Regions from separate parts of the Breoghania sp. genome, predicted to be linked through region 1. Evidence: predicted binding sites of a transcription regulator. Region 1 holds the regulator's gene; each other region holds the start of a gene.
The links. Region 1 encodes PhoB, which activates phosphate uptake and scavenging genes when phosphate is short. Its sites were predicted from a motif close to TGTCATNNANCTGTCAT; they were not measured.
Positions count from the first base shown of each region.

Region 2: a site for PhoB is predicted at 9,081-9,097, ahead of phnF (phosphonate metabolism transcriptional regulator PhnF). Genes of this name have one in related genera too.
Region 3: a site for PhoB is predicted at 2,195-2,211, ahead of phnC (phosphonate ABC transporter ATP-binding protein). Genes of this name have one in related genera too.

Region 1 is NZ_OY771475.1:2,266,062-2,276,411, forward strand. Features, by position in the region: gene ABGM93_RS09785 (efflux RND transporter periplasmic adaptor subunit) at 1-316, opposite strand, end outside; gene ABGM93_RS09790 (Hsp33 family molecular chaperone) at 483-1,484, opposite strand; gene argF (ornithine carbamoyltransferase) at 1,481-2,419, opposite strand; gene ABGM93_RS09800 (aspartate aminotransferase family protein) at 2,416-3,615, opposite strand; gene ABGM93_RS09805 (GcrA family cell cycle regulator) at 3,984-4,508, shown strand; gene phoB (phosphate regulon transcriptional regulator PhoB) at 4,691-5,386, opposite strand; gene phoU (phosphate signaling complex protein PhoU) at 5,427-6,140, opposite strand; gene pstB (phosphate ABC transporter ATP-binding protein PstB) at 6,181-6,996, opposite strand; gene pstA (phosphate ABC transporter permease PstA) at 7,093-8,394, opposite strand; gene pstC (phosphate ABC transporter permease subunit PstC) at 8,448-9,935, opposite strand; gene ABGM93_RS09835 (substrate-binding domain-containing protein) at 10,095-10,350, opposite strand, start outside.
Region 2 is NZ_OY771475.1:2,629,076-2,639,425, reverse strand. Features, by position in the region: gene yidC (membrane protein insertase YidC) at 1-1,791, opposite strand, end outside; gene rnpA (ribonuclease P protein component) at 1,808-2,221, opposite strand; gene rpmH (50S ribosomal protein L34) at 2,245-2,379, opposite strand; gene ABGM93_RS11405 (TVP38/TMEM64 family protein) at 3,019-3,744, shown strand; gene ABGM93_RS11400 (FAD-dependent oxidoreductase) at 3,741-5,174, shown strand; gene ABGM93_RS11395 (HAMP domain-containing sensor histidine kinase) at 5,198-6,757, shown strand; tRNA gene ABGM93_RS11390 (tRNA-Arg) at 6,957-7,033, shown strand; gene ABGM93_RS11385 (class I SAM-dependent methyltransferase) at 7,201-8,004, shown strand; gene phnF (phosphonate metabolism transcriptional regulator PhnF) at 8,060-8,914, opposite strand; gene phnG (phosphonate C-P lyase system protein PhnG) at 9,381-9,830, shown strand; gene phnH (phosphonate C-P lyase system protein PhnH) at 9,827-10,350, shown strand, end outside.
Region 3 is NZ_OY771475.1:2,616,533-2,626,882, reverse strand. Features, by position in the region: gene phnK (phosphonate C-P lyase system protein PhnK) at 1-745, shown strand, start outside; gene phnL (phosphonate C-P lyase system protein PhnL) at 748-1,458, shown strand; gene ABGM93_RS11345 (DapH/DapD/GlmU-related protein) at 1,455-2,078, shown strand; gene phnC (phosphonate ABC transporter ATP-binding protein) at 2,276-3,145, shown strand; gene phnD (phosphonate ABC transporter substrate-binding protein) at 3,254-4,252, shown strand; gene phnE (phosphonate ABC transporter, permease protein PhnE) at 4,543-5,373, shown strand; gene ABGM93_RS11325 (DUF1045 domain-containing protein) at 5,557-6,246, shown strand; gene ABGM93_RS11320 (alpha-D-ribose 1-methylphosphonate 5-triphosphate diphosphatase) at 6,304-7,452, shown strand; gene phnN (phosphonate metabolism protein/1,5-bisphosphokinase (PRPP-forming) PhnN) at 7,452-8,060, shown strand; gene ABGM93_RS11310 (tetratricopeptide repeat protein) at 8,104-8,676, shown strand; gene ABGM93_RS11305 (flavin reductase family protein) at 8,706-9,239, opposite strand; gene ABGM93_RS11300 (MBL fold metallo-hydrolase) at 9,787-10,350, shown strand, end outside.

The sequences.
Region 1 (10,350 bases):
TCTCACCATAAAGAGAGATGATCGGGCGCTGGTCCCCGACGGAGGCTTCGACCGAGCGCACCACATAGACCTGCTCGCGTTCGGGACGGGAGGGTATGGGTTTGCGCGTTTCCACGAGATGGAAATAGGTGTAGACGGCACCGACAAGGATCACGGCGGCGATCACGACCTGCGCCAGCGCCCGCGTTGCGGTCAAAGTCGAGAAGCGCCGCGGCGGATCATCAGGAGCGCCGTCACCCGCGCGGGCCTGATCCTGTCGCGTCGCGGAGGAACCGGACGTCGGCGCCCCGGTTTCGGTGTCGATCGTCTTCAGCAACGGCGTATTTCTCCAAGCCCGACCATCGGCCGGTTCTCCGTCGGCAGTTTGCCGGACGGGGCTCTGATCCCATAGGCGCAATAATGCACTGAAATCAGGTCGCCTTGGATTAAATTTCCGTAAGAGGAACCTCAGACATCAGTCCGGGCCCGCCGCCTTTCCGCTCTCAGTCGAAATCGGCGGGATCGAAATGATAGGTGGTGTTACAGAATTCGCAGGTTACCTCGATCTGATTGCCCACCGTCATGTGGTCGCGATCATCGGCAGAAAAGCCGCGCAACATGTCGCTCACGCGCTCTCGCGAGCAGCGGCAACGGTCATGCAACGGCTGCGGATCGAAGACACGAACACCGCGTTCGTGGAACAGGCTGAAGAGAATACGCTCAGCGGCCATGTCGGGATCGGTCAGTTCCACATCCTTGACGGTGTCAACCAGCGCCTGAGCTTCCACCCATGCGTCGTCCTCGTCGCCCATTTCCGGCAGATCGATGTCGTCGGGAGCATCGCCGGGGTGAAGATCCGGCTTGCGCATCCGTTCCGGGCTTTCCGGCAGGAACTGGACGATCAAACCGCCCGCGCGCCAGGACTGGCTCGGCTTTTCTCCCGGCTGACGCTCCAGCACCTCGGCAACCGCAAGACGCACCCGGGTCGGGATCTGTTCCGACTGGGCAAAATAGCGGTGCGCGACATCTTCCAGCGTTCCGCCATCCAGCGCGACGACGCCCTGATAGCGGCTCATGTGCTGGCCCTGATCGATGGTCATGGCAAGCGTGCCCCGCCCGAGCAGATCGGTCGAGGACGTACGCTGTGCGGCCACGGCCTCGTCGATGGCCTCAGTCTTGAACTGGGCACAGGCGCGGATGCGGTCGGGGGTCTCGAAATCGACCACCAGCATGGAGACGGGACCATCGGTCTGCGTCTGCAGGATGAAGCGGCCTTCGAATTTCAGCGACGTTCCGAGCAGGGCCGTGAGCACGATCGCCTCACCGAGAAGACGGGACACCGGCTCGGGATAGTTATGCCGCTGAAGGATGGCGTCGAGCGTCTTGCCGAGATAGACAACGCGCCCGCGCACATCGAGCGGCTCCACGGCGAAGGGCAGCACCGCATCGTCGCCGGCCAGTTCCACCGGGCCCGCTTCTGTTACCGCCTGCGTCTCATCGCTCATGACTGCGCCATAGCTCCCATGCACCATGCCATGATGCCCTTCTGGGCGTGGAGGCGGTTTTCCGCCTCGTCGAAGACCACCGACTGCGGACCGTCCATGACCTCGGAAGTCACTTCCTCGCCGCGGTGGGCTGGCAGGCAATGCATAAAGATCGCATCGCTCTTGGCCTTCGCCATGAGCGCGTTATTGACCTGGAAGGACTTGAGCAGATTGTGACGATACTGCTCTTCCTCATCGCCCATCGACACCCAGCAATCGGTGATGATGCAATCGGCATCCTCCACCGCTTCCTCGGCCGCGTTGGTCAACATGATGTTGGCGCCAGCGGACCGGATCCTGTCCACCTTCGCCATGTCAGGGGCGAGTTCCGGCGGAGTCGCGACGCGCAGCTCGAAGTCGAAACGCTCGGCGGCCTCCATCCAGGAATGAAGCACGTTGTTGCTGTCGCCAACCCACGCGATGCGGCGACCCGCGATGGATCCCTTGTGCTCCTCGTAGGTCATCAGATCCGCCATGATCTGGCAGGGATGCGAGTTCTTTGTCAGCCCGTTGATCACAGGCACGGTCGCATATTCCGCCAGCTCCAGCAGGTCCTCATGGCTGAGAATGCGGATCATGATCATGTCCACGAACCGCGACAGCACACGCGCCGTGTCGGGAATGCTCTCGCCACGGCCCAGCTGCATCTCATGGCCCGTCAGCATGAGCGGCTCGCCGCCCAGCTCGCGGATACCCACATCAAAGGAGATGCGTGTACGCGTGGAGGGCTGCTCGAAGATCATGGCCAGCACCTTGCCCGCCAGCGGACCTTCGCCGCGTCGTACGCCGTTGCGCGCGCCCTTGATCCTGCGCGCTTCCGCCAGAATTGCCTTGAGCTCGGTCGCCGGGACCTCGCTCAGATCGAGAAAGTCGCGTGTACCTGCATTCTTTTTCACGCGCTCGCCCCCTTCATCATCGCGTCCTTGACAGACATCGCCGCCGCATCCAAGCGCTCCACGGCCATGTCGATTTCTTCTTCCGTCGCCGTCAAAGGCGGCAGCAGGCGCATGACATTGTCGCCCGCCGGCACGGTGAGAATGCCGTGATTGCGCCCGCTGGCGACAACCTCGCCCACCGGTGCCTTGCACTTGATGCCGAGCATCAAACCTTCTCCGCGCACCATATCGAACACGTCCGGGTTGCTGTCGACCACGGAAGCGAGCTTCTGCTTCAGCAAAATCCCCTTGCGCGCCACGTCCTCGATGAAGCCATCGTCCAGCACGATGTCGAGCACGGCATTGCCCACAGCCATGGCCAACATGTTGCCGCCATAGGTCGTGCCGTGGGTGCCGGGGACCATTCCGGCCGCCGCTTCTTCGGTCGCCAGACATGCCCCCATCGGGAAGCCACCGCCGATGCCCTTGGCAACGCCCATGATATCGGGGGCGACGCCAGACCATTCATGGGCGAAGAACTTGCCCGTACGGCCAACGCCCGTCTGCACCTCGTCATAGATGAGAAGCAGACCGTGGGCATCACACAAGGCGCGCAGACCACGCAGGAATTCATGCGGGACGGGGCGAATGCCGCCCTCGCCCTGGATCGGCTCGATCAGGATCGCCGCGGTCGTGTCGTTGATGGCCGCCTTCACCGCGTCCAGATCGCCAAAGGGAACCTGATCAAAGCCTGCCGCCTTGGGGCCGAAGCCTTCCAGGTATTTGGCCTGACCGCCCGCCGCGATGGTGGCGATGGTGCGGCCGTGGAAGGCGCCTTCGAAAGTGATCACGCCGAAACGCTCGGGCGCCCCTTTGGTATACTGGTAGCGCCGTGCCGTCTTGATGCAGGCCTCCATGGCTTCCGCACCCGAATTGGTGAAGAAGACACGGTCCGCGAACGTTGCCGCGCAAAGGCGCTCGGCCAGGCGCTCCTGACCGGGTGCGGCATAAATATTGGAGACGTGCCACAGTTTCGCCGCCTGTTCCTGCAGAACAGAGGTCAGGTGCGGATGGCAATGGCCAAGGGAGTTGACCGCGATGCCGGCGGCGAAGTCGAGAAATCGTCGCCCGTCAGCCGTCTCAAGCCAGCTGCCTTCGCCTTTGACGAAAGCCAGATTACTACGTGCATAGGTTCCAAAGAGAGACGACGAACTCATCATCCGATCCCCAGTCAAACAGGGCCAGAAACAAAGCGTGCCGCCAATGTGGCGGCACGGCTGCGAAGGACCTATATACACCGCCAGCGCCCGATAGTGTCAATGCAAAGCTTGACCGGATAAATTGCTCTGAAACCGGGCATAACTGCCTCAGCTTAACTGGGGAAAACCGAGGTTATCCGCCGTTTTTGCATGAGGCAGGGTTGCGACGGCTTTCCGCCATATTGTACTCTGCGGGCACTCAGACACGACATCTCGTGTGGCGGACCGAGTTCGTAACCAATCTGTTAAATCTGGCAGGCGTCATCCGGCGGCTGAAGACTGAGTATATCCGTTGAGAAGCGGCTATTCGGCGGAGTTGTTATCAAATGTCCTGGACAACCGAACGCGTTGATCTTCTGAAGAGGCTTTGGTCAGAAGGTCTGAGCGCAAGTCAAATTGCCACCGAACTTGGTGGCGTTACTCGTAATGCTGTAATCGGCAAGGTGCACCGGCTTGGACTCTCCGGCCGTGCGAAAACCGCCAGCGCCCCTGCAAAGCCGCGACGCACCCGTCCTGCGGCATCTGCGCCCACCACCCGGCCTGCGGCCCCGCCCGCAGCCCCGCGTACGGTTGGCGCGACGGCGCTGAAGGCGGAAGCGGCACCCGTTGCCGTGGTCGCGGCCCAGCCTGCCCCGGTGGCCGAGCTGGTGATCCCCGAAGAACAGCGTGCCACGATCCTTCAGCTCAACGAGCGGACCTGCAAATGGCCCATCGGCGATCCGAGCCGCGAGGATTTCTATTTCTGCGGTCGCAATTCGGAGCCGGGCGTCCCCTACTGCCCGCACCATTGCCGCATCGCCTACCAGCCCATGAACGACCGCAAGCGCGGCGGGCAGCGGGCTCGGGGCTGATCGCGAGACCGGGCGACCTGCCCTCATGCGGGCCGGTCAAACGAAAATTGGCTTCCCCATCACGCATGTGACGGACAAGCCCTGATCTACAGAGAAACGGCCGCTTCCAAAGCGGCCGTTTTCTTGTATTTCAGATCTGCAATACGGGATCTACGCGCGAACGCGCGGCGTCGTTCGCGGCCTCAGGCTGCCGCGAACTGGTCATTGAAGGCATAACCGGAGCCGCGCACGGTGCGGATCGGATCCTTCGCCTTGCCGCGATTGATCGCCTTGCGCAGACGACCGACATGAACATCGACGGTGCGCTCGTCGACATAGACATCATGGCCCCAGACCCCGTCGAGCAACTGCTCGCGCGAGAAGACGCGGCCTGGCGCCTGCATCAGAAACTCCAGAAGGCGGAATTCCGTCGGCCCCAGATGAATCTCGCGGCCCGAGCGATAGACCCGGCGGGTTTCGCGATCGAGCTCGATGTCACCGGAGCGCAATTGCGAGGACACCACCTCCGGTTTGGAGCGGCGCAGGATCGCCGCCACGCGGGCCACCAGTTCGGGGATCGAGAAGGGTTTCACGACATAATCGTCAGCTCCGGTGGAGAGACCGCGAATGCGCTCCGCCTCTTCGCCGCGCGCTGTCAGCAGGATGATCGGCAGGCGGTCGGTCTCCTCGCGTGCACGCAGGCGCCGACACAACTCGATGCCGGAAAGCCCCGGCAGCATCCAGTCCAGCAACAGAAGATCCGGCTGCGACTCGCGCAGCAAGATCTCGGCGTCGTCGCCCCTTGCACAGGTCTCGACCACGTAGCCTTCCGCTTCCAGATTGTATTGCAGAAGCAGCCTGAGCGGTTCCTCATCCTCTACGACAAGAACCTTCGCCATTCCTTAGGTCTCCAGCCTCATTCCAGTCTGCGCGTCGAGATCAGCTCTCGCCGTCATCAGCGGAGTATTCCGTCTCGTCGGCACGCGGGCGCTCGTCCGTGAGCTGCTCGCCGGTGATCATGTAGTGGATGTTTTCCGCGATATTGGTCGCGTGGTCGCCGATACGCTCAATGTTCTTGGCACAGAACAGAAGATGCGCGCACATGGAGATATTGCGCGGATCCTCCATCATATAGGTGAGCAACTCGCGGAACAGGGAAGTGTAGAGCCGATCGATCTCCTCGTCGCGCTCACGCACGTTGCGGGCTTCCTCGGCATTGCTCTGCGTGTAGGCATCCAGAACAGTCTTGAGCTGCTGCATGGCCAGTTCCGCCATGTGCTCCACACCAATGACAAGCTTCTTGGAATGAAACTCGCCATTGATGGCGATGACGCGCTTTGCGATGTTCTTGGCGAGATCGCCGACGCGTTCCAGCTCGTTGCAGGTGCGCATGGCCGCCACGATCTGGCGCAGATCGCCTGCCATCGGCTGGCGGCGTGCGATCATCAGGACGGACTTGTCCTCGATCTCGAACTGCAAGGCGTCGAGACGACGGTCAGCGAGAACGACAGACTGCGCAAGCTCGGTGTCCAGACGCGTCAAGGACACGATGGAGTCGTTGACGATGGTCTCCGCGAGACCGCCCATTTCCGCAATCCGGCTCGCCAGTTGCCGCAGTTCCTGATCAAATGCGCTTACGATATGCTCTGCCATGCCTTTTCCCTCTTTTCCTGCGCCATTCGGCGGTCGGGGATTACCCGAAGCGTCCCGTGATGTAATCCTGGGTCCGCTTGTCCTTGGGACTGGTGAAGATCGTGTCCGTCGCCCCTTCCTCGACCAGCTTGCCGAGGTGGAAGAAAGCGGTGCGCTGCGAAACGCGCGCGGCCTGCTGCATGGAATGCGTGACGATCACGATCGTGTAGTTCTCGCGCAGCTCGTCGATCAGTTCTTCCACACGGGCGGTGGCAATGGGATCGAGGGCGGAGCACGGCTCGTCCATCAGGATCACTTCCGGACTAACGGCGATGGCGCGCGCGATGCACAGACGCTGCTGCTGGCCACCGGAAAGACCGGTGCCGGGCTCGTTGAGCCGATCCTTGACCTCCTCGTAAAGCCCTGCCTTCTGGAGGCTGGTCACCACGATTTCTTCCATGTCGGTCTTGTTCTTTGCAAGACCGTGAATACGCGGGCCGTAGGCGATGTTCTCGAAGATCGACTTGGGGAACGGGTTGGGCTTCTGGAACACCATGCCGACGCTTGCCCGCAGCTCCACCACATCCACCTTCGGATCGTAGATATCCGCGCCCTGAAGCGTGATCTCGCCGGAGACACGACAGCCGTCAATGGTGTCATTCATGCGGTTGAGGCAGCGCAGGAATGTGGACTTGCCGCAACCCGAAGGGCCGATCAGTGCCGTCACCTCGTTGGCGGCCACATCAAGGTCCACCTCAAACAACGCCTGCTTTTCTCCGTAGAAAACGCAGACCTTGTTGGCGCGCATCATGATCGGATTGCTGGGAACCGGCGCATCGCCGGTCAAGCCGTCCGTCATTTCCATTGCATCGCTCATTTTTCAATTCCCTTCAGCGTTATCGCCGCCTGGCCTGATGCCCCAAAGCCGGCATGACGCGCCTGTTCTGTCCGCAATGCGATATTCGCTGTGCGCTTACCAGCGCCGCTCGAACTTGCGCCGCAGAATGATCGCAGTGATGTTCATGACTGCCAGGAACATCAGCAGAATGATGATGGCACCCGAAGTGCGCTCCACAAAGGCACGCTCCGCCTCGTTCGCCCACATGTAGATCTGCACGGGCAGCGCGGTTGCCGGATCCATCGGCGTTGCCGGGAAGTCGGCGACGAAGGCGACCATGCCGATCAGCAGGAGCGGTGCGGTTTCCCCCAGTGCCTGCGCCAGACCGATGATCGTTCCGGTCAGGATACCGGGGGCGGCCAGAGGCAGCACGTGGTGGAAGACCATCTGCATCTTGGAAGCGCCGATACCCAACGCCGCGGAGCGGATGGAAGGCGGCACCGCCTTCAGCGCCGCGCGGGTGGAGATGATGATCGTCGGCAGGGTCATCAGCGTCAGGACAAGACCGCCAACCAGCGACGCGGACCGCGGCAGCCCGGCGAAGTTGATGAAGACCGCCAGCCCCAACAGGCCGAAGACGATGGACGGCACAGCCGCCAGATTGTTGATGTTGACCTCGATGAGATCGGTCCAGCGGTTCTTCGGCGCGAATTCCTCCAGATAGATGGACGCCGCCACGCCGATGGGAAGCGCCAGCGCCAGCACGATCAGCATCATGTACATGGAGCCGATCATCGCCACGCCCATGCCCGCCATTTCCGGGCGGCTGGAGGCGCCATTGAAGAAGATGCCGGTATTGAACCGCTTCTCCAGCGCGCCGCTCGCAGCGAGCGTTTTCATCCACTCAACCTGGCGATCGTTCACCTTGCGGCGGCTCTCGTCGACGGAAAGATCGATCTGCCCCTTGAAAGCGCTGTCGACGTCGGCGGCCGCCAGCACCCAGACCGGACGGGTCTGTCCGATCAGGGAGGGGTCGGCCAGAACCATGTCGCGGAGCTGCGTACGCACACCGCCGGAAATCATGCCGGAGAGGTCCTTGCGCAACTTGCGGTCGGACGGATCGAGCCCCAGAGCTTCGGTAAGCGCGCCAGTGGCGAGAACCGGATAGTTCGCCATCATGAGCACACGCTCGTTGCGCGCCGCCTGTCCACGCGGATCGATCACGTTCTTGTCGAAGGTGATGTTGAGCTGGATCTCGGTCTGCTGGAAGGCCGTGTAGCCCTTGGAAACGACAGAGGACAACAGCAGCGCAAGGAACAGCAGGCCCAACAGCACCGCGCCAAGACCATAGATCTTGAACCGGCGTTCGGCACGATAGCGCCGCTTGATCCCGATATCGCGCCAGACGCGCTGGCCTTTTCCTTGCGAAGTCGTCATCGCGTCTTTTGTCTTCTTTTCCGCAGGAACGGGTCCGCTAACGGTCAGGTCCGTCATTCGTACTGCTCCCGGTATTTGCGCACGATATAGAGCGCGTAGATGTTCAGCCCGAGCGTGATGAAGAACAGCGTCAGGCCCAGTGCGAAGGCGACCAGCGTCTGCGGCGTATTGAACTCAAGATCGCCCGTAAGCTGGTTGACGATCTTGACCGTCACAGTGGTCATCGGTTCAAAGGGATTGATGGTCAGGCGCGCGGCCACACCAGCCGCCAAAACCACGATCATGGTTTCGCCGATGGCGCGCGACGCGGTCAGCAGCAGCGCACCGACGATGCCCGGAAGTGCGGCCGGCAGGATCACCCGCTTCATCGTTTCCGAGCGTGTGGCACCGAGACCGAGCGAACCGTCGCGTAGCGACCGCGGAACGGCTGTGATGATGTCATCCGACAGCGAGGACACGAAGGGGATCAACATGATGCCCATGACGAAGCCCGCCGTCAGCACGCTCTGCGCCTGAATGAACGGGGTTCCCGTGTCCGCAAACATGCCGTCAATGGCCAGCGACAGGTCGCGCAGCATCGGCCCGACCGTCACCATGGCGAAGAAGCCGTAGACGATGGTTGGGATGCCCGCCAGAACCTCGATCAGCGGCTTGGCTGCGGAGCGGAATTTCGATCCGGCATATTCCGCCAGATAGATCGCCGCGAAGAGCCCGATCGGCACCGCGAACAGCATGGCGACAAAAGCGATGTAGAGCGTGCCAGCCAGAAGCGGGATCAGGCCGAACTGGCCGTCGCTGGAGGTGGTACCGACGGTCGCGGCAAAGCGCGGGTCCCAGACCGTGCCAAAAAAGAACTCAAGCGGCGGCACCGATCGGAAGAAATGGACGGTTTCCGACAGCATCGACAGCACGATGCCGATAGTTGTCAGGATCGCGATCGCGGACGCGCCAACCAGGGCAACCATGATCGCCCGCTCGACGGAGTTGCGTGCGCGCACCGCAGGCTGGATGCGCCACAGGGCGAAGACCAGTCCCAGTATGGCAAGGGCGAGCACGGCGGCGCTCATCCAATTGCGGCTGGCGTCATTCCAGTCGTTCAGATGGATGGCCGCATCCAGCATGAAGGGCTCGCCGGCGCCTGCAAGCGGCACGCCCTTGTTGCCAAGGGCTTCGCGCAGCGTGGAGAAGTCGGAAAGAACGGCCTGGTATTCGGCTCCGTCGAGACGGCGCAGCCCCGAGGCAATGGATGTCACCATGCTCATGGCGAGACCATCAGAGACGGACATCTCGGTGTCAGCCGGATCCGGGAAGCCCTCCCGCACCGCTTCATCGATCGCCAGTGGGCTGATGATGAGCCAGCAGGCCAACAGGATTGTGGACGGTACAACCGTCCATAGAAGCGCGAAGACGCCATAGTAGCCTTCGCGGGAATGCAGTCTTTCGCCGCTTGCGGCGGCACGCCTCTTGGCGGTGGCGATGCCCAGCCCATAGGCCAGGATCGCAAGGACCAGAATGATCAGAAGAATGGTCGAGGTGCTCATTCCGATTCCACTTGGACCGTTCGGACCGGCTCCACCGGAGCTGCCCGGATATTGAAAGGCGTGGCGGCGCGAGCGCCGGACGAGTGTCTTGCAGAGGACGAACAATATGCAGACGAAGAGGCGCGGCGAATGTCGCCGCGCCTCCCGTTGGGAAAGACCTTAGAGGGTCTTGCCAGATTCGAAGCCTTCGCGCACGGCGTCGCGCTCGGCGTCCGGCGCCGGAACGAGACCGTAGTCGGCGAGCGGGCTGTCCGGACCGACCATCTGGTCGGAGATGAAGAACTCCACGTATTCCTTCAGGCCCGGGATCACGCCGAGGTGGGCCTTCTTGACGTAGAACTGCAGCGGACGGGAGACCGGGTACTCGCCCTTGGCGATGGATTCCACCGTCGGCGTGACGCCGCTCATGGTGGCG
Region 2 (10,350 bases), 360 kb from region 1:
CTTGAAAGTCCCAAGCACGTTGTCGAAAAGTTCCATCTTCACGCCCTGACGGCGCATGATGACATATTGCTGAAGGATCGACAGCGAGTTGTTCCACGCCCAGTAGATCACGAGGCCGGCGGGGAACGAACCCAGCATGAAGGTGAACATCACCGGCATCCAGTTGAAGATCATCTGCTGCGCGGGCTCGGCCGGCGTCGGGTTCATCTTCATCTGGAGGAACATGGTGACACCCATGATCAACGGCCAGATGCCGATCGACATGAAGGCCGGGTGATCCCAAGGCACCAGCCCGAACAGCGTGAACACCGAAGTCGGATCGGGCGCGGACAGGTCGTGGATCCATCCAAAGAACGGCGCGTGCCGCATTTCGATGGTTACATAGAGCACCTTGTAGAGCGAGAAGAACACCGGGATCTGGATGATCATCGGAAGGCAGCCGGCAAGTGGATTGATCTTCTCCGTCTTGTACAGCTCCATCATGGCCTTCTGCTGCTGCGCCTTGTCGTCCTTGTAACGCTCGCGGATCTCAGCCATTTGCGGCTGGACCTTCTTCATCCGGCTCATCGAAACATAGGACTTATTTGCGAGCGGGAAGAAGATGAGCTTAACCACCACGGTGGCCAGCAGGATGGCGATGCCGAAGTTGCCGACCATCTTGTAGAAGAGATCGATCATCCAGAACATCGGCTTGGTGATGAAATAGAACCAGCCCCAGTCGATCATCAGATCGAAATTGTGGATGGAGTACTCATCATCGTACTTGTTGATGACGTTGACTTCCTTGGCGCCTGCGAACAAGCGGACCTTGGCTTCCGATTGGCCACCGGCGGGCACGGAAACCGCATTGCCGAGATAGTCGGCCTGATAGCCGTCAACGTTGGGAATGTAGGAAAAGCGCGGCTGGAACTGGGTGTTGGCATCTGCCGGAATGAGCGCCGTCGCCCAGTACTTGTCGGTGATGCCAAGCCAACCGTTGTTGGTCGCATCGCCGCGCACGGCCTTTTCTTCCTTGAGGTCGGCGTATTTGACCTCTTTCAGGCCCTGGTCGCCGAAGACGCCGATCAGCCCCTCATGCAGAATATAGAAGCCCTTGGTGTCCGGCGTGCCGTGGCGCGAGATCAGTCCGTAAGGATAAAGCTTCACCTCCTGGTCGGTGGCGTTGGCCACGGACTGGGTAACGGTGAACATGTAGTCCTTGTCGACCGAAATCGTGCGGCGGAAGGTCAGGCCTTCGCCATTGTCCCAGCTGAGAACGAGCGGGTTGGTCTCGCTCAGCGGGCCGGTGCTCTCCTGCGTCCAGACCGTCTGGGCGTCGGGAACCGTGACGTTGGCCCCCGGATCCGTCGTCCAGTCGAATTCCGCGTAATAGGGGTGCTCTGAGCCAGACGGCGAGAGGAGCGTGATGGTCGGGCTGTTGTCGTCGACCGTCTCGCGATAATTGGAAAGGTGAAGATCGTCGATGCGCGCGCCGCGCAAATTGACGGAGCCGGACAGGCTCTCCGTCTTAATCTCGACCCGCGGCGTGGCGGCGATGGCCTCTTCACGCGTCATCGCGACGGCTTTTTCGCTGGTCGCCTGCGGAGCCGTGGCCGGAGCAGCTTCAGGAGAGGGGCGGGTCTCACCGGGCAGAACCGCGGTCACGCCCTGCTTGGCGGCCTCTTCCTTGAGGGCGGCCACCTGTGCTTCGCGACGCGCCTCCAAGCCTGGCTGGACGACAAAATACTGCCAGCCGAGCAGGATCGCTAATGAGAGCACGATCGCGACGACGTAATTCTTGTTCTCGAACATGCCTCTGGTCTCACCGTTACTCTGGTTTCGCCTTGGGCGCGGTGTTGGGCTTGCCGCTGCGCGTGCGCACGGCGTCGGTTGCGTCCCGGTGCACGCGGGCAAAACCCGCAGCCAGATCCTTTTTCAGGTCCGAAAAGGATATGTCGAGCGCTGCTTTGCGCCCGATCAGGACATAGTCGCACGCCTCGTGGGCAGCCTCGGGCGCTACGGCCCGAATGGCGGCCCGCAGGCGGCGCTTTATGCGGTTGCGTTCTACAGCATTGCCCGTCTTTTTTGTGACGGTGTAGCCGACACGCGGCAAGTTGCCGCTTTCACGTCCGCACAGGGCTTGCAGCACAAAAGCGCGCCGAGGCGCTCGCGTGCCTTTGGCGACAGCGAGAAACTCGGTGCGCTTTTTAAGCGTAGGTATGGAAAAGGGCGGTGTGCTCATGTGCCATCCGCCTCATTCGTACCTTATGCGGACAGGCGCTTGCGGCCCTTGGCGCGCCGACGGGCGATGACCTGACGGCCATTCTTCGTGGCCATGCGGGAACGGAACCCGTGGCGACGCTTGCGGACAAGGCGGCTCGGCTGATACGTGCGCTTCATGATTTCCCACCGCGCCGGACGCGGCCCTTGACTTAAACAGACTTCTGACGATCGATGTTCGGCTGAGGCTGCGCCCGCCGCGCTCAATCAAGCGCATGTCTTTTCAGGTATGGGCACATCAGGTGCAAAACCACAGCCGAAAGAGACCGGTCGGGCGACAGGTCCTGATGGAGCGCGCTTATACGGGGGGCGTTTGCCTAAGTCAACGCATTCGGCGCAATCATCCTCGCGATACACCGATCTCCATGCTGCAGGTCGCCATCGCCTCGGGTCGGCAAAGCCCGTCTGCCCAGCTCCCATATGCCGTCCATTCTGGCTCACAGCGACTTGAAGTATCGGTTTCAGGTCATCAATTTCGGGTGAGAAGACAGAATAGTCTGCGCGTTTTCCGTATCTAGAGATTAGATAGGCCTCAACAGACAAGGCCAACCTCTCGGCCGAAATGTCGGGACGCACGCCAAGCTCAATGACAAGAATCCTGACAGAGTGTGGTGCCCGGGCAACGGCAATCGCGCAGAGAACGGAATCCCAATGCAAAGACCCCAACGGGGAAACCTCAGGGCCGATGCGAGCGAGAAACCGGCTGGAGACGCGCCGCAGACAGGCGTGGGAGATCGCGCCGGGAGAGCGCGACGCTGGTTGCCTTTGGCGCTTTTGATCGCGGCCATGGTTCTGGGCTACGCCATGGGCTGGCACAGATACCTGACCCTCACCGAGCTCATTCGGCACCGCGACGAGCTGGATGAGCTGGTCGATGCCCATTACTGGGCGACGGCGACCGTCTTTTGCTTGGTCTACGTAGCCTGCGTGGCGTTGTCCTTTCCAGGAGCTTCCCTGCTCACCCTTGCGGGCGGATTGCTTTTCGGGGCGCTTTCGGCCGGGACCATGACCGCCTTTGCAGCCACCTCGGGCGCGGTGATCGTGTTTCTCGTGGCCTCCAGCTCATTCGGCGGCGCCTTGAAACGCCGCGCCGGACCTGCCACCCGGCGCCTGGCGCGGGGCCTGCGTGAGGATGCGTTCAACTATCTCCTGTTCCTGCGCCTGACGCCGATCTTTCCCTTCTGGCTTGTCAATGTGGTGCCCGCGTTGGTGGAGGTGCCATTGCGTACCTACACGCTCGCCACCTTCATCGGAATCCTGCCGGGAACCTACGCCTATGCGTTCCTGGGCTCCGGCCTCGACAGCCTGATCGAGGCACAGGAAGAGGCGGATCCGGGCTGTGTCGCGCGTGGGGCATGTTCCATCGAGGTTTCCGCGTTGATCACGGGGGAGATGATCGTCGCTTTCCTGGCTCTTGGGGGGGCTGCGCTCATTCCGGTCGTGCTGAAGAAATGGCGGCGGAAACAGGCGGGAGGCGAGGCATGACCGGCAATATCCTGACACCGGACATATGCGTCATTGGTGCCGGCAGTGGCGGCTTGAGCGTCGCCGCCGCCGCCGCGGCTTTCGGCGTGGAAGTGGTGCTGATCGAAAAGGGGCTGATGGGCGGAGATTGCCTCAATTACGGCTGCGTCCCCTCCAAGTCTCTCATCGCCGCAGCGCATCGGGCCCACATCATGCGCAACGACAGGGGGCTTGGCGTCGCGTCGGTGGAGCCGGTCATGGATTTCGCTCGGACGCAGGCGCATCTGCGCTCCGTCATCGCCGCCATTGCGCCACATGATTCGGTGGGCCGTTTCGAGGATCTCGGTGTCGTCGTTCTGCAATCGCACGCTCGTTTTGTCGATTCGGAGACCGTGGAGGCGGATGGAACCCGCATCAAGGCCAGACGATTCGTCATCGCGACAGGCTCTTCGCCGGCTATCCCGCCCATTCCGGGCCTTGCCGAGACTGGCTATCTCACCAACGAAACGATCTTTGATCTCACCCAACGTCCCGATCACCTGATCATCGTCGGGGGTGGGCCCATCGGCATCGAACTCGCTCAGGCCTATCGCCGTCTGGGCGCGGGCGTGACCGTTCTGGAAGCCAACAAGGCCCTGTCGCGCGAGGATCCGGAAGCCGCCGCGCTGGTGTTGTCTGCCCTGCGCGCGGAGGGTGTGGCGGTCCATGAGGGCGCGAAGGTCGTGCGGGTCGAGGGGCAGGAGAGCGCTCGCACCGTCATCATCGAACGCGAAGGTGAAGCGCAGGAGCGTATTACCGGGTCCCATCTTCTGGTGGCGGTCGGACGCAGTCCCAACATTGCCGATCTGGGGCTTGAGGCGGCAGGTGTCGATTTCGAGCGCGGCGGCATTCGCGTCGATCCCGATCTCAGGACGTCCAACCGCCGCGTCTACGCCATTGGCGACGTGGCGGGCGGGCTGCAATTCACCCATGCCGCCAATTATCATGCTGGGCTTGTGGTGAGGGCGATTCTGTTTCGCCTGCCGGTGCGCAATCGGCCGCATCTGGTGCCGCGTGTCACCTATTGCGATCCGGAGCTTGCCCATGTCGGACTGAGCGAAGCCGAAGCGCGCGAAGCGCACGGCGACGGCATGAAGGTGCTGCGTGCCGAACTCGCGGAAAACGACCGGGCGCGGGCAGAGGGAATCGCTCAGGGCTTCGTGAAGATACTCACCGACAAGCGCGGCCGTATTCTGGGCGTGACGATTGTCGGCGAAAACGCGGGCGAGTTGATCGGCATGTGGGCGCTTGCTGTGTCGCGACGGCTGAAGGTCTCCGCAATCGCGGGGCTGACATTGCCTTACCCGACCCTGTCGGAAACCGGCAAACGGGCCGCCATCGGCTACTATTCCGGCTCTCTTGAGAGCCCGTGGGTTCGCGCACTTGTTCGTTTCCTGCGCATCTTCGGCTAAGGTGCTCCCCCATAGCAGTTGAAATGCGCTTGAAAGCCGTGATGCCGGAAACGAGTGAAAACAGCCGATCTGTCGATGATGTGGGGGAGGTCACGTCACGGAGCAGGCTTGGCCTGTCGGCAAAGCTCCTGATCCTGACCGTCATTTTCGTCATGCTCAGCGAAGTGCTGATCTTCGTTCCCTCGATAGCCAATTTCCGAAATAACTGGCTGTCCGACAGGTTGCGCACCGCAGCCGTCGCCGCCGCGGTTCTGGCGGAGTCCGATGTGATCTCGCCCGCACTTCAGACCCGTCTTCTGGCGGCGACCGGCGCATCTGCGATCGCGCTCAATGATGGGCCCGCCCGTCGCCTAATCGCCATGAATGCCATGCCGCCCATGGTCGACGAACTCGTCGACATGAACACGATGGACGCAACCACCGCCATCCTGCAGTCCTTCGACACGCTCCTTTACGGTGAGCACCGCACCCTCCGCGCCATCGGAAAGGCGGAAATGGGCATGAGCGGCAATATCGAGATCGTCATGCCGGAGGCGCCACTTCGCGCGGCGATGCTGGGCTTTTCCTGGCGCATTCTCCTCCTGTCGCTGGTCATCTCCATGGTCACCGCCTCCCTCGTCTATGTGAGCCTGCGTTGGCTTTTCGTGCGTCCCTTGCAGCGGCTCTCGGCCAATATGGCCCGCTTCGGCGAGGCGCCACAGGATGCCTCGCGCATCATTGAGCCGTCGGGGCGCGCCGATGAAATCGGTGATGCGGAAAAGCGCCTTGCGACCATGCAGACGACGCTTGGCCAGACCTTGCACCAGCAGCGCAGGCTGGCCGATCTCGGTCTTGCCGTTTCGAAGATCAACCATGATCTGCGAAACCTTCTGGCCTCCGCGCAGCTCTTCCTTGAGCGTTTGGAAACGAGCCCGGACCCCTTGGCGGCCCGTCTCGCACCCAAGATCGTTTCCACTCTCGATCGTGCTGTCGGCTACACCCGTGCGGTGCTTTCCTACGGACGAGCGCAGGAGGCCCCGCCTGCGCGTCGCCTCGTGCACTTGTCGCGTATCGCTGACGATGTCGCGCAGGTCCTGGGGCTGTCGGACAGCGATACGATCACCTGGGAAAACCGCGTCGACGCGGACATGGAGATCGATGCCGATCCGGAACAGATTTTCCGCGTGTTGATGAATATCTGCCGCAATGCGGTTCAGGCCCTGAAGGGCGAGGACGACCCGGCGGTGGTCAAGCGGTTGGCGGTGGAGGCCGAACGGCACGGCTCCGTGGTGACCATCCGCATCAACGATACCGGCCCCGGGGTTCCCGCCGCTGTTCGTCCGAATCTCTTTCAGGCCTTTCGCGCCTCCGCGCGTCCGGGCGGGACGGGACTGGGACTCGCGATTGCGTCGGAACTGGTGCGCGCCCATGGCGGGGAGATCGTTCTGGAGGACGCCACGGTCGGTGCGTCGTTCCGTATCACCCTGCCCGACAGACCGCTTGATCTCGCCCGCGCCCGTGCCTCGCAAGGCGGGACAAGCGGTTCGCTGCGGCAAAATGAAGGGAAATCGGCGGAACGGGCGGACGGGCCGGCGCTCAACTGAACGATGGTCGGGGACGGGGAATTCCACAGTTCGGTGGATGAGTTTGCACAAGGTGGATTTTTCCGTTTTTGTGCCCTTGCATTCCTCGAACTTAGGCAGTAGGAGTAGCGCCCTGTTCGGGACGGTTCCACACGGGCCGCAGAGAACGGAAAGCGGATGTCTCCCATCCGCGACGACCCGGGCGATAAGCCCACGGCAGGCGCCGGTAGCTCAGCTGGATAGAGCACCAGACTACGAATCTGGGGGTCGGGGGTTCGAATCCTCCCCGGCGCGCCATTGCCCTTCACGGCAATGGCCGCCACGCCTGGCCACAAAATCTCAAGTGCCGTCTGGGTCCCTGCATTCCCCTTGTTTAACCCGCAAACCGAACTCGCTCTCGACGTCATCAAGCGTGGAGAAGAGACGTGTGCGGGGCTTAGCGTGCGCTTCAAGGAGCCGAGCCGATGACGAAGAAAATCTCCGATTATACGGCGGCAAACCGCGCTGTTTGGGAGGTCTCCGCACCGCTTCATGAGCAGGGCGCGCAATGGGATGCCCTTCTTGCACAGGCCGGCGAACCCGGGTTTTCGGTGCTGGACAGCCATCTGACCGAGACAATTCGTGCCCTGAACCTCACAGGGGGAACTGCATTCCAGGTTGGCTGCAACAATGCGCGCGAGCTTTTGTCTCTGCGGGCTTTGGGCCTCGTGCCGAAACTGGGGATTGACCAGTCAGCCGCGTTTCTTTCGCAAGGGGCGCGATTGGCTTCGGCCTGCGGGGCCGATGTGAAGCTGGTCGAAGCCGATATTTATGACCTCCCGTCCGGGCTAGGCACATTCGATATGGGCCTGATCACGATCGGCGTCCTGAACTGGATGCCGGACCTGCCCGCTTTCTTCCGGATCGTGGCGGGTCTGTTGGCAGATGGGGGACGTCTTGTCATTTACGAGACGCATCCGATTCTGGAGGTCTTCGACCCCGCCAGCGCCACACCGTATGAGCCGGCCTACAGCTATTTCGATAGCAGCCCTCAGGAGATCGAAGAGATCATCACCTATGACGGACAGGATCACGGCAAGGGCGAAACCGGGTACTGGTTCGTGCACACCATGGGAGCCATCGTGACGGCCTGTGCGAAGGCGGGGCTGCAGATCTGCGAGCTGACGGAATACCCCCACAGCAACCGTGAGCCGCAATATGACCTCTATCAGGGGCGGGCTGCGCAGATCCCCATGTGTTACAGCCTGGTTGCAGCGAAGTCGGCCTGATTGCGAGTGCACCGGGGGCGGCCTTGCTGCGAACCTCGATGCCGATCTGGCCGCGTCAGCTTTCCACCGTCAACTGGATTCGCTCCGCCGCAAAACGTGTTCGCGCGACCTGGATCGGTTGGCCGTCCTTGTCGGTGTTGAGGACAGCGGTGACAAGGACCGGGGCCGTCGGGGCGATTTGCAGAAGACGGGCCTCGTCCGGCTCCGCAAGTCGCGCGGAAATGTCTGTCCGGGCGCGAGAATAGTCGCTCACCCCATGGGCGGCGAGCGCCTTGGTCACCGAGCCGGTCTCCGCATAGTGCATCACGAGATCGGGAAAACGCGCGGCGGGAAACCACGCGGTGGAGACGGAGACCGGCAATCCGTCTGCCACATGCAATGTCTCCAGCCGGTGCACGGTTGCTCCTGCAGGAAGCTTCAGCTTCTCCGTCAGCCAGGGGGCGGCGGTCTCGCGAAAAGACGAGATCAGCCGTCCGCCAGGTTCGCGGGCCTGCCGCGAAATGATCTCCGAAAACCGGGTGCGCGAGCCGATGGGATAGCTGATCGGCGCGCTTTCCACGAAAGTGCCGCGCCCCTGCCTGGAGGAGACGATCCCCTCATTGGCGAGCTCGCCGACCGCGCGGCGAATCGTGTGGCGGTTGACCCCGAATCGCTCGGAAAGCTCTGATTCGGTCGGCAGTTTCGCACCCTGACCCCAAACGCCGGAGCGGATGTCGCGCTTCAACTGTTCTGCGATCTGCCGCCAGAGCGCGACGCCCTTGCTGCGCTCCATGGAGAGTGAGGCCTGGTCTGTCAGGTCACAAGTCAGCTCGCTTGTTTCGTCCAACGGCGTTCTGGGCACGGGGGCTTCCTGTTTCTGCATGTCCGGCTTCGCCATTTTGGCCTGCCTGTTCTTGGTGTTGGGCGTCATCGCGCCGTTATCTCTGCCGCGCCATGATCCATGCCGTCCGAGCAGATCCCGGCAGAGCCGACGACGTGCGCGCAAAAGCGCCGAACGGACCGCGCCGAGATATCCAGTCTTCCCGACATAGCTGCTGCCTTCCTCCCTGTCATGTCCCCGGTGGCGGGATCGTTTGTGTCATCGCCACGTCATGCAGTTTCGATACGACTTGTGCTTGAAGATATGCTTGTATAGATAAATAGACAAATAAGGGGAAGGACGGAGCCTGCGTCTGAAGCTGTTTGAAGGCTGAGGGGGCAGGGCGCGGATCCCTGGTCGGCGGGACACGAGGCCAAGGTTTCAGGTGTTGGCTGCCAGCCGGGTTTTCCCGTGGTGTCGCTCGGGTGACGTCCGAGGCGGAGGCCGGATTTGCGAATCGAGACAGGTCAGAGCGAGGCCCATCTGCGGCCTCAAGGCGGGAATGATGGAAGGTCTCATGATGATGGAACACGAGGTGGAGCGGCGGGACGTGATGGGTGTGATTGCCCGCGCCAGCCGCGATGAAATGCGTGGTGCGCTGGATGCCTGGCCGGAAAAGCCTGAGGCGGAAATCCTGCGCGGCCCGGAAGCGGGCATGATCATGCTGCGCGGGCGCACCGGCGGCGGCGGCGCGCCGTTCAATCTCGGCGAGGCGACCGTGGCGCGCGCCACGGTGCGGCTCTCCTCCGGCGAGGTTGGCTTTTCCTGCGTGATGGGCCGCGATCTGGAAAGGGCGCGTCTCGCCGCGATCTTCGATGCCCTGTGGCAGCGCGAGGCCGAGGCTGTCGATGCCCGGCTGCTACGCGGTGTGCGCGCGCGCCTTTCCGCCGAGACCCGGAAGACGGCGGAAGAAACGGCGGCCACCCGGGTCAACTTCTTCACCATGGTTCGCGGAGAGGACGAATGACCCTCACCTCCAATGCCGACAGCTTTTCCGGCGGCTTCAAGCAGCCTGTCTTTGATGCCCAGAGCGTGTTCCGCGTCATTCTTGATGCGCTTTCGCGTCCGGGCCAACCCAAGGCGCTTGCCTTGCGCACGCGTCCGCCAAAGCCTTTGTCGCCGCTTCTGGCCGATATCCTGTGCGCGCTCGCCGATCAGGACAGTGCCGTCTTTTTCGATCCCGCGCTTTCCAGGGCCAGGGGCGTTGCAGACTGGGTGCGCTTCCAGACGGGCGCGCCCTGCGTGACGAACCCGGTGGAGGCCGATTTCGTGGTTGCATCTGCGCCAGACGTCCTGCCGCCGCTGTCGCAGTTTTCCATCGGCACGGCTGACTATCCCGACCGCTCCGCCACGGTGCTGATCGCGGTGGAGAGCCTTGAGGGCGGCGATGAGGTGACGCTTTCCGGCCCCGGTATCAAGGGCAGCGTGACTTTCGCACCCAAAGGCATCGCGAAGGGCTTGTGGCAGCAGCTTGTCGCCAACCATGC
Region 3 (10,350 bases), 350 kb from region 1:
TCTCAGTCGGTTCTATGGCGACCGCGTCGGTTGTCGCGATATCGACCTGACGGTCTGGCCGGGCGAGGTTCTGGCGATTGTGGGCGAATCCGGTTCCGGCAAGACAACGCTCCTGAACTGCCTTGCCGCGCGGCTCGTCCCCACCGCTGGGTGTGTCGAATACCGCATGCGCGATGGCACGGTGCGCGATCTGTTCCGCATGTCGGAGGCTGAACGCCGGGTGCTGATGCGCACCGATTGGGGCTTTGTCCACCAGAACCCCATCGACGGGCTTCGCATGGCGGTCTCCGCCGGTGCCAATGTCGGCGAACGGCTGATGGCGGTCGGCGCGCGTCACTACGGCAATATCCGCGGCGAGGCGCTGCGCTGGCTCGACAAGGTGGAAATTGCCGCCGACCGGATCGACGACGACCCGCGCGCCTTTTCCGGCGGCATGCGTCAGCGGTTGCAGATCGCCCGCAATCTCGTCACCGGCCCGCGTCTCGTCTTCATGGACGAGCCGACCGGCGGGCTTGATGTGTCGGTACAGGCGCGGCTTCTCGATCTCATCCGCCAGCTTGTCGCGGATCTGGGGCTGTCGGTCATTCTGGTGACGCACGATCTCGCGGCCGCCCGGCTTCTGTCCCATCGCATGATGGTGATGAAGCAGGGCCAGATCATCGAGCAGGGGCTGACCGATCGCATCCTGGACGATCCGCGCGAACCCTATACCCAGCTTCTCGTCTCCTCCATCCTGCAGGTGTAGCCATGCCCTCCCGTCTCATTCTCACCGATGTGGCAAAGAACTTCGTCATGCACCTGCGCGGCGGGATCGCCATTCCCGTCGTCGGCGGGGTCTCCTTCTCTCTCGACGCGGGCGAATGCGTGGTGCTGGGCGGCCCGTCCGGCATTGGCAAAAGCTCGATCCTGAAGATGATCTACGGCAACTATGGCGTGGAGCAGGGCCAGATCATCTGTGCGCCCGGCTCCGGCAAGCTCGTTGACATCGCTTCCGCCGATGCGCGCACCATCCACGCGCTTCGAAAGCGAACCATCGGCTATGTCAGCCAGTTCCTGCGCGTCGTGCCGCGTGTGAGCGCGCTCGACGTGGTGGCCGAACCGATGGCAGCGCAAGGGGCGGATCCGGAGGCAGCACGCACAAAGGCCGCCGATCTTCTGGCGCGGCTGAACCTGCCGGAAGCCTTGTGGAACCTGCCACCCGCCACCTTTTCCGGCGGCGAACAGCAGCGCGTAAACATCGCGCGCGGCTTCATCACCGATCACGAGATCCTGCTTCTTGATGAACCGACCGCCTCGCTCGATGCGACCAACCGGGCGGTGGTGATCGATCTGATCGAGGAAAAGAAACGCCAGGGCGTCGCCATGCTCGGCATTTTCCACGACCGCGACGTGCGCGAGGTCGTGGCCGACCGGGTCATCGATGTGACCGCTTTTTCCCGTAGAAGGGCTGCAGCATGACCCGGCTGTCTGAAACGCCCCTTGTTCATGATGGGGCCGAGATCGTGAACTCCACGCTCGGCCGCTACACGGAAGTGAGCCGGCGCTGCCAGATCGCCGAGAGCACGGTGGGCGACTATTCCTACCTGATGCAGGACTGCGAGGTCTGGGCGACCGACATCGGCAAGTTCGCGAATATCGCAAGCCATGTCCGCCTCAACGCCACCAACCACCCGATGGAGCGCGCGACGCTCCATCACTTCACCTATCGCGCGGGCGACTATTTCGAGGACGCGGAACACGAGGCCGACTTCTTCGCCGCGCGGCGAGCCGCCCGTGTCACCGTCGGGAATGACACCTGGATCGGCCACAAGGTGACGGTCCTTCCCGGCCTCACCATCGGCAATGGTGCGGTGGTGGCGGCGGGCGCGGTGGTCACACGCGATGTCGCGCCCTACACCGTGGTGGGCGGCGTGACCGCGAAGGTCATCCGGCGCCGTTTCAGCGAAGAAATCGCGGAGCGACTGGAGGCTCTGGCATGGTGGGACTGGTCGCACGAGGCACTGCGTGCGGCGCTTGAGGACTTCCGAAATCTGTCGATTGACGCCTTCCTGGAACGTCATGAGGGGCGTGCAATGTGATCAGCTAAGCAACCCTTGCGGGGCCGCACGTTTGCACACCCGGTGCAGGGCAGTAAGTGAGTGAATTAAAATACTGAAAATAAAAAGAAAACTTAGGCGGCGCAGAAAGAACGCGCTGTCACCCAAATGTCACGAAAGCGAGACACGAGTGCAATAGAGACGCGGTAATCACACTGGGCAAAACACGGGATGCTCACATGGTTGCCGTAAAGATTGATGGCCTGAAGAAAACCTTCGGCCGTACCCGCGCCCTTCGCGGCGTCAGCGTTGAAATACCCGCGGGAGAGATGGTTGCGCTGATCGGGGCGTCCGGCTCTGGCAAGTCCACGCTCATCCGTCATATTGCGGGGCTGGAGCGTGGCGACGAGGGGCGGATCACGATCCACGATCGCGAGATCCAGTCCAACGGGCGGCTCGCCAATGATGCGCGCGATCTGCGCCGCTCCATTGGCGTGGTGTTCCAGCAGTTCAATCTGGTGGGGCGGCTTTCCGTTCTCACCAACGTGCTGATCGGCTTTCTCGGCCAGATCGGTCGGGTTCGCGGCACTCTGGGCTTCTTCACGGCTGAAGAAAAGCAGATCGCGATGCAGGCGCTTCACCGGGTCGGCATTTCAGATCATGCCCGCCAGCGTGCTTCAACGCTTTCGGGCGGCCAGAAGCAGCGCGCGGCCATCGCGCGCGCTCTGGTTCAGGGGGCGAAGCTGATGCTGGCTGACGAACCCATCGCCTCGCTCGATCCGGCATCTGCGCGCCGCGTGATGGAAATCCTCGGCGGCATCAACAAGGAGGACGGCATGACGGTCATCGTGTCGCTCCACCAGGTCGAATATGCGCGTCGCTACTGCCCGCGCACCATCGCCATGAAGGACGGTGAGGTTGTCTATGACGGCCCTTCCACGGCGCTGAATACCGAATTTCTGAAGGAACTCTACGGCGAAGCCTCAGAGGAACTGATCCTGCCCGATGCGCCCGTCAGCGCCCCGGCCAGCGCGCCTTTCAATGTGCCAGTTCGCGAGCGCCCTGTCGTGGTCAACGGTTCCGGCGCGGCTGCGCTGGCAACCGCCTGATCCCCAGCGGGCAGGCAAGAAACGCCATGGCCCGGCACAGCCGGCCAGGCAGCGAGTTTTGAAGATCCACGCCAATCGACTGCCAAAACCGTCCAGATGGAGGACAGCATGAACATGTTTGTGAAGGGTGCCGCCGCGGCCGCACTCGCCCTTTCCCTCGGCACCGCCGCCTATGCGGAGACGACCGAAATCAACTTCGGCATCATCTCCACCGAATCCCAGCAGAACCTGAAGCCGCAGTGGGAACCCTTCCTGTCCGCGATGGAGCAGCAGACGGGTCTGAAGGTCAACGCCTTCTTCGCCACCGACTATGCGGGTGTCATCGAGGGCATGCGCTTCAACAAGGTGCAGGTTGCCTGGTTTGGCAACAAGTCCGCCATGGAAGCCGTCGACCGCTCCGGCGGCGAGGTGTTTGCCCAGACCGTCGATGTTGAAGGCAATCCGGGCTACTGGTCTTTGCTGCTGGCACACAAGGACAGCCCGATCAACTCGCTCGGCGATGTTCTGAAGTGCGGCCAGGATCTGGATTTCGGCATCGGCGATCCGAACTCCACCTCCGGCTTCCTGGTCCCGACCACCTTCATCTTTGCCAAGAACGGCATCGACCCGAAGAAGTGCTTCAAGACCGTGCGCAACGCCAACCACGAGACCAATGCTCTCGCGGTCGCCAACGGCCAGGTGGATGTCGCTGCCAACAACACCGAGAACCTTGCCCGCATCGAGAAGACCAATCCGAAGGCCTTCGCGAACATCAAGGTGATCTGGAAGTCGCCGCTGATCCCGTCCGACCCGATCGTCTGGAAGTCCGAGCTTGATCAGGCCACCAAGGACAAGATCTACACCTTCTTCATGAGCTATGGCCGTCTCGGCACGCCGGAAGAGGTCGCCGAGGCCCGCAAGGTTCTGGCCGGTCTGGCCTGGGCTCCGTTCCGCCCGTCTTCCGATGCGCAGCTCTACCCGATCCGCGTGATGGCGGTGACCAAGGACATGTTCAAGGTCGAGGCCGACGACAAGTTCACGGCCGAGGAAAAGGCCGCCAAGCTCAAGGAGCTGGAAGCGGAAAAGGTCAAGTACCAGAAGCTGATGGACGTCGTCCCGCAGGTCTGATCCTGCAGGATGATCCCACTTTCTCCGGTCGGCGGCGCATGAGTGCGCCGCCGGTTTGGGGGCAGATATCGCGGTTGTGGCCCATCCTTCGAGACGGCCGCTCCGCGTCCTCCTCAGGATGACGTTGAGTGTGTGGAGCGGTTCTTTCGAGGTCGCCTGAAATTCAACGTCATCCTGAGGAGGGCCGAAGGCCCGTCTCGAAGGATGGGCCTCGCGCTCGAAGCAACACTTCAGAGCCCGAGCCCGACCGAAACACCTAGTCGATCAGACATCAATCTCCGGAACACCCCATGACGACCCCGAACGCTGCTGCCCCGAACCCTGCCGTCATGTCCGGCCCTGTCGCATTGCCGGCAAAGGACCTGTCGCGCTCGCTCTTCGGTTATCTGATGTGGGGCGCGCTGGCGCTTGCGCTCGCATGGAGCTGGGCTCCGGCGGAGATGGGCCGCATCGTCCTGCTCTTCGCCGATTCCAGCAATATGGCGGAATACGCTTCCGGCTTCCTGAGCCCCAACTTCCATGAATGGCGCTACTATCTGGAAGAAATGGTTCTGACGGTTCAGATCGCACTCTGGGGCACGGTGCTTTCGATCGTTTTCGGCATTCCCTTTGCGCTGTTGTCATCCTCCAACGTCGCCCCGATCTGGATCGTCCAGCCGGTGCGCCGTCTGATGGACGCCTGCCGCGCCATCAACGAACTGGTCTTCGCCGTTCTCTTCGTGGTGGCCGTGGGCCTGGGGCCGTTTGCAGGCGTGATGGCGCTCTTCGTCCATAATCTCGGCATCATCGCCAAGCTCTTCTCGGAATCGGTAGAAGCCATCGATCCCTATCCGGTGGAAGGCATTCGTGCGACGGGCGCATCGAAACTGCAGGAAATCGTCTTCGGCATCATCCCTCAGGTCGCCCCGTTGTGGATCTCCTTCGCGCTCTACCGTTTCGAGACGAACGTGCGCTCCGCGACCGTGCTGGGCATGGTGGGCGCAGGCGGTATCGGCCAGATCCTGTTCGAATCGATCCGTGGCTTCTACTATGCGGAAACCGCAGCGATCCTTCTGATCGTCGTCGTCACCGTCACTTTCGTCGATCTGCTTTCGCAACGGCTGCGCAAGATAACCATCTAGCCGACATTTGCCGGTCCGTTGGCGCAGCGTTGCCGTTTTGCCAAGGTCGGAGCCCGTATTGTTGAAGTGCGGGCCCCGCAACACAAAACGATGACGGACAGCCCCGCACTGCGCTGAAGTCAGGGGGCGCGGGCTGGCGTGACGATGCTCCATCGATGAACCTGTCTGAAAGCCATTTTGCCCATGCGAACCGCGATTTACTTCACTCCTGCTCCTGACCATCCGCTGACGCTTGCTGCTGCCCGCTGGCTTGGCCGCAACGTCCATGGCGAGGATGTCGCCGGGAAACCGGATCTTGAGGGGATTTCGCCGGAAGACTGGCGGGAGCTGACCGCAGCCCCGCGCCGCTACGGCTTTCACGCCACGCTGAAGGCGCCGTTCTCGCTGGATGCGGCGCGCTCCGTGGCCGGGCTCGACAATGCGATCCAAGCCTGGGCAACGGAAACCGCGCCTTTCGAATTGCCAGCTCTTGCGCTGCGCCGCATCGGGTCTTTCTTCGCGCTCGTACCGGGCGAGCCGAGCGAGACCCTGCAACACTTTGCAGGTGATGTGGTGAAGGCTTTCGAGCCGTTCCGTGCGCCGCTGGACGAAGCTGAATTTGCGCGCAGGACCAAGGCCGATCTCACGCAAAGTCAGGTGGAAAACGTCCGTAAATGGGGCTACCCTTACGTCTTCGACGAGTTTCGTTTCCACATGACCCTCACAGGCCCGGTGCCGCAGGAGAAGCAGGCGCTCCTCCAGGAGGTGCTCGGTCGCCAATTCGCCGAATTCATCGGCAAACCTTTGACCATCGATGCACTGGCTCTGTGTGTGGAGTCTTCCGCGGGAGCCGACTTCACGGTCTTTTCCCGTCACACCCTTCGTGAGCCCTGAACGCTCGCAATAGACCGACTGCTGCAACGGCGTCCGACTGTCCCTTAAGAGGCCCCGATGACTGAAACGATCTTCCGCAATGCCCGCCTCGTGCTGGCCGACACCGTGATTCATGGCGACCTTCTGGCCCGAGACGGCAAGATCGCCGCCATCGACAGCGCGGGCGCGACGAGCGGTGCGGGCAGGGCAGAGGACATGGGCGGCGACTGGTTGGTGCCGGGGCTCGTGGAGCTTCACACCGACCATCTGGAGAGCCACTACATGCCGCGCCCCAAGGTGCGCTGGAACCCGATGGCGGCCGTTCAGGCGCATGATGCGCAGGTCGCCTCTTCCGGCATCACCACCGTGCTGGATGCCTTGCGTGTCGGCATGGATGAAGACGCGCGCGTGACCTCTGCCGACATGCGGCTTCTGGCCGATGCCATCGAGCATGCGCAGAAGGCGGGCCGGTTGCGTGCCGATCACTTCCTGCACCTGCGCTGCGAGGTTTCCTCGCCGGACGTGATGGAGGGCTTCTCGCTTTTCGAAGACGATGACCGCGTGAAGATCGCCTCGCTGATGGATCACACGCCCGGCCAGCGCCAGTTCGTCAGCCTGGAGGCCTACAAGATCTATTATCAGGGCAAGACGGGCATGTCGGATGAGGAGTTCGAAAAGTTCTCAGCCATGCGCCAGTCGCTGGCGGGCAAGTATTCCGGGACCCACCGCGCACAGATTTCCAACACCTGCAACGCACGCGGCATCGTGCTTGCCTCCCATGACGATGCGACCACCGAACATGTCGCAGAGGCGGAAGAACAGGGCATCAAGGTGGCTGAATTCCCCACCACGGTGGAAGCGGCGCGCGCCTCGCACAAGGCGGGGCTGAAGGTTCTGATGGGCGCACCCAACGTGGTGCGCGGCGGCTCGCATTCCGGCAACGTCTCGGCGCGAACCCTCGCCGAAGAGGGCCTCCTGGACGTGCTTTCCTCCGACTACATTCCCTTCTCGCTCATCCAGGGCGCCTTCATGCTGGCGGAAACGGTCGACGGCGTGTCGCTCAATCAGGCGATCAACATGGTCTCCAAGACGCCCGCAGAGGCTGTCGGTCTTGAGGACCGCGGCGAGATTGCGATCGGCCGCCGTGCCGATCTGGTGCGTGTCTCAACGGAAGACGATGTGCCGGTCGTACGCTCTGTGTGGCGCGAGGGCATGCGGGTTTCGTGATGGGAGAGAGTGTCGAGGCTGAGCGCGAAGTGGATACGTCGGAGGCTCCATTGTCCGGCTGTTTCGTTGCCGTGGTGGGACCGAGCGGTGTCGGCAAGGACAGCCTGCTGGCCTATGCCCGCGAACATCTCTCCCGCGATGGGCGGTTCGTTTTCGTGCGCCGCATCGTGACCCGCATCGCGGATGCTGCCCTTGAGGATCACGACAGCCTGAGCCCGGAAGCATTTGACGAGGCGCGAAGCTCGGGCCGTTTCGCGCTCGCCTGGCGCGCGCATGATCTTGGTTATGCGCTACCCGGTGAAATCCGCCATGATCTTGCGAGTGGACGCACGGTGATCGCCAATATTTCGCGCGCCAGTATCGAGGCCGCCCGACGGGAATTCGCGTCGTGCCGTATTGTATCGGTCACCGCGCCGCGTGAGATCGTTGCCCGTCGTCTGGCTGCGCGGGGCCGGGAAACGGCCTCCGAGATCGAGGCACGGCTGAACCGCGACCAGCCCTGTCCGAGCGGTGCGGACGTAATTGAGATCGACAATTCGGGTGATCTGGCGGAAGCTGGAGCGCGGCTCGTTTCGGCGTTGGAGGAACTGACGGGAAAACGGGTCTGAGGCGATGCCGGAGTGACGCCTCGCAGCATGCGGAGGAGGCGAGGTGAGCGAGAATCCTGGTCAGCGTTTCATGTCGGCAACCGCCCGCAAGGACTGGCCGGAGGCGGAAGCGGCCTTGCGTGACCTGTTGCTCGCCGACCCGCGAAACGCCGCGCTTCACTGTAATCTCGCCCGCGTGCTGAACATGCAGGGCCGTCCCGCTGAGGCGTTTCGATCCGTGCGCGACTGTCTTACCCTTGACCCCGATCACCGTGCCGCGCGTTTCGAGAAGGCCTCCTGCCTGATGGCGCTGGGCCGTCTGGATGATGCGGAAGCCGCCTTCACCGCCTATCTGCGGTCCTATCCCGATGATACGGATGCCCATGCGGGCCGTGCCCGGCTGCGGCTCAGGCTCGGCGATCCGCAGCGTGCTCTTGAGGATTGTGAACGTGCGCTGAAAGGTGCGCCGGAACTGAAGCTGCCACAAGGATCTGCGGCCTTGGTGGGGAGTGGCGCGGGCAAGACGATCCCGCTGCCCCTTTCAGGCAGGCGAGATGTCATGCGCGCGGCGATCGTCACGCTGTTTCCCAAGGCCGACACGGTCGGCACCCCTTTGGAAAACGGCGCGCCGGGCTGACCAGATATCAGCCGCAGCGCGGGGCGCGTTCACTTTCGGCGCAGAAATTCGTCGGAGAGCACATATTCGCCATCCGGTGTGCAGTGGAAGGTCGAGGATGCGTCCGGGGCGTCGGAGACATGGGCCTTGATGATCTCGAAGATGAAGTAGTTGTAGTGCTCCACCATGGCGTCGTCGTGAATGCGGCACTCGAAACACGCATGGCATTCGTCGATCAGCGGAGCGGAGACAAGATCGGCCTTCTTTTGCGTGAGGCCGAACCGGGCGAACTTGTCCACATTCGCGCCGGAACAGGTTCCGATCTCGGTGGCGAGCTCGAACATGTCCGGGCCCGGCAGATTGATCACGCATTCACGTGAGGCCAGCACCATCTGGTAACTGTGGGTCCGCGCCTCGATCTTGCAGCCGACAAGCGAGGGGGGGAACGCAAGGACGGAGTGCCAGCCGAGCGTGATGATGTTGGATTTCCCCTCGTGATGCGACGTCAGCAGCATTACGGGGCCGGGCTCAAGAAACTGGAGCGCCTTTTCGACCGGGTAGTCGTGCTTTTCGGGCCTGATCAACGGGAATTCCTTTCGAGCCTGTTCATACGCGGGCCGCACATGCTGCGCCTTTCAAAGAAGTCCTCTTTTTCCTCCCAGATCCAGTCCGTACCAGCCGGGACATGAGACAGCTTGGCTCTGGATCGTTGTCCGAACCGCGCGTCCCCGACAAGCCCCGATATGCTTCGGTTGGGCAGGCCGTTCTTTTTCACGCTCAGGTCATGCGGCCCGGGCTGGCATGACGAAGACACCGCAAGGGGCGCTGGCTGGGGGTGGGCGTTCGCAGCGGCGGTTCCCTGTCCGGATAAGGCAGAAGGGGCGAAGCCGGATGGGGTTTTCGGTCGGGGAGGGGGCTGTCTTGGCGGGACCATCTCTTTGCTCCGGGTCGCGAGCGGGCCGGGACTTTGAGCCGATACTATCCGCCGCGCCTTCCAAAGGGAATGCGACGTTGCGGCACCTCTGACGCTCCCTTCCTAAGGGAAGGGTTGTTCTTGCCTTTGCGCCTTCATGGCGGGAAAATGATCGCATAACAATCACTTGCCTCTGGCAACGAAAGGGAGGAAGGGCGATGCCGTTGACCATGCGTTTTTGCGGGGCGGCCGGAACCGTGACCGGTTCGTGTTACTGGTTGCGCACGCAAAAGTCCTCCTTCCTCATCGATTGCGGCATGTTTCAGGGCAACAAGACCCTTCAGGCCTTGAACTACGAGCCCTTCCCCTTCGACGCCGCGCGGATCGACTTCGTGCTCCAGACGCACGCTCATATCGATCATTCCGGCCTTTTGCCGAAGCTCTACAAGGAAGGCTTTCGCGGGCCGATCCGGGCCACGTCCGGCACTGCGGATCTGCTCTCCTACATGCTCCCCGACAGCGCCTTCATTCAGGAAATGGAAACCGAACAGCTCAATCGCCGCAATTCGCGGCGTGGCAAGCCGCAGGTGGAGCCCGCCTATACCCGTGAAGATGCGGCCGAGTGCCTGGAGCTGTTCCGCTGCGTGGAATATGAACGCTGGGTGGATGTCGCCCCTGGCATCCGTTTCCGCATGTGGAATGCGGGGCATATCCTCGGCTCCGCCTCCATTGAGCTGGAGGTGGCCGATGCGGGACGCGCCGCGCCGCTCAGGTTGCTCTTT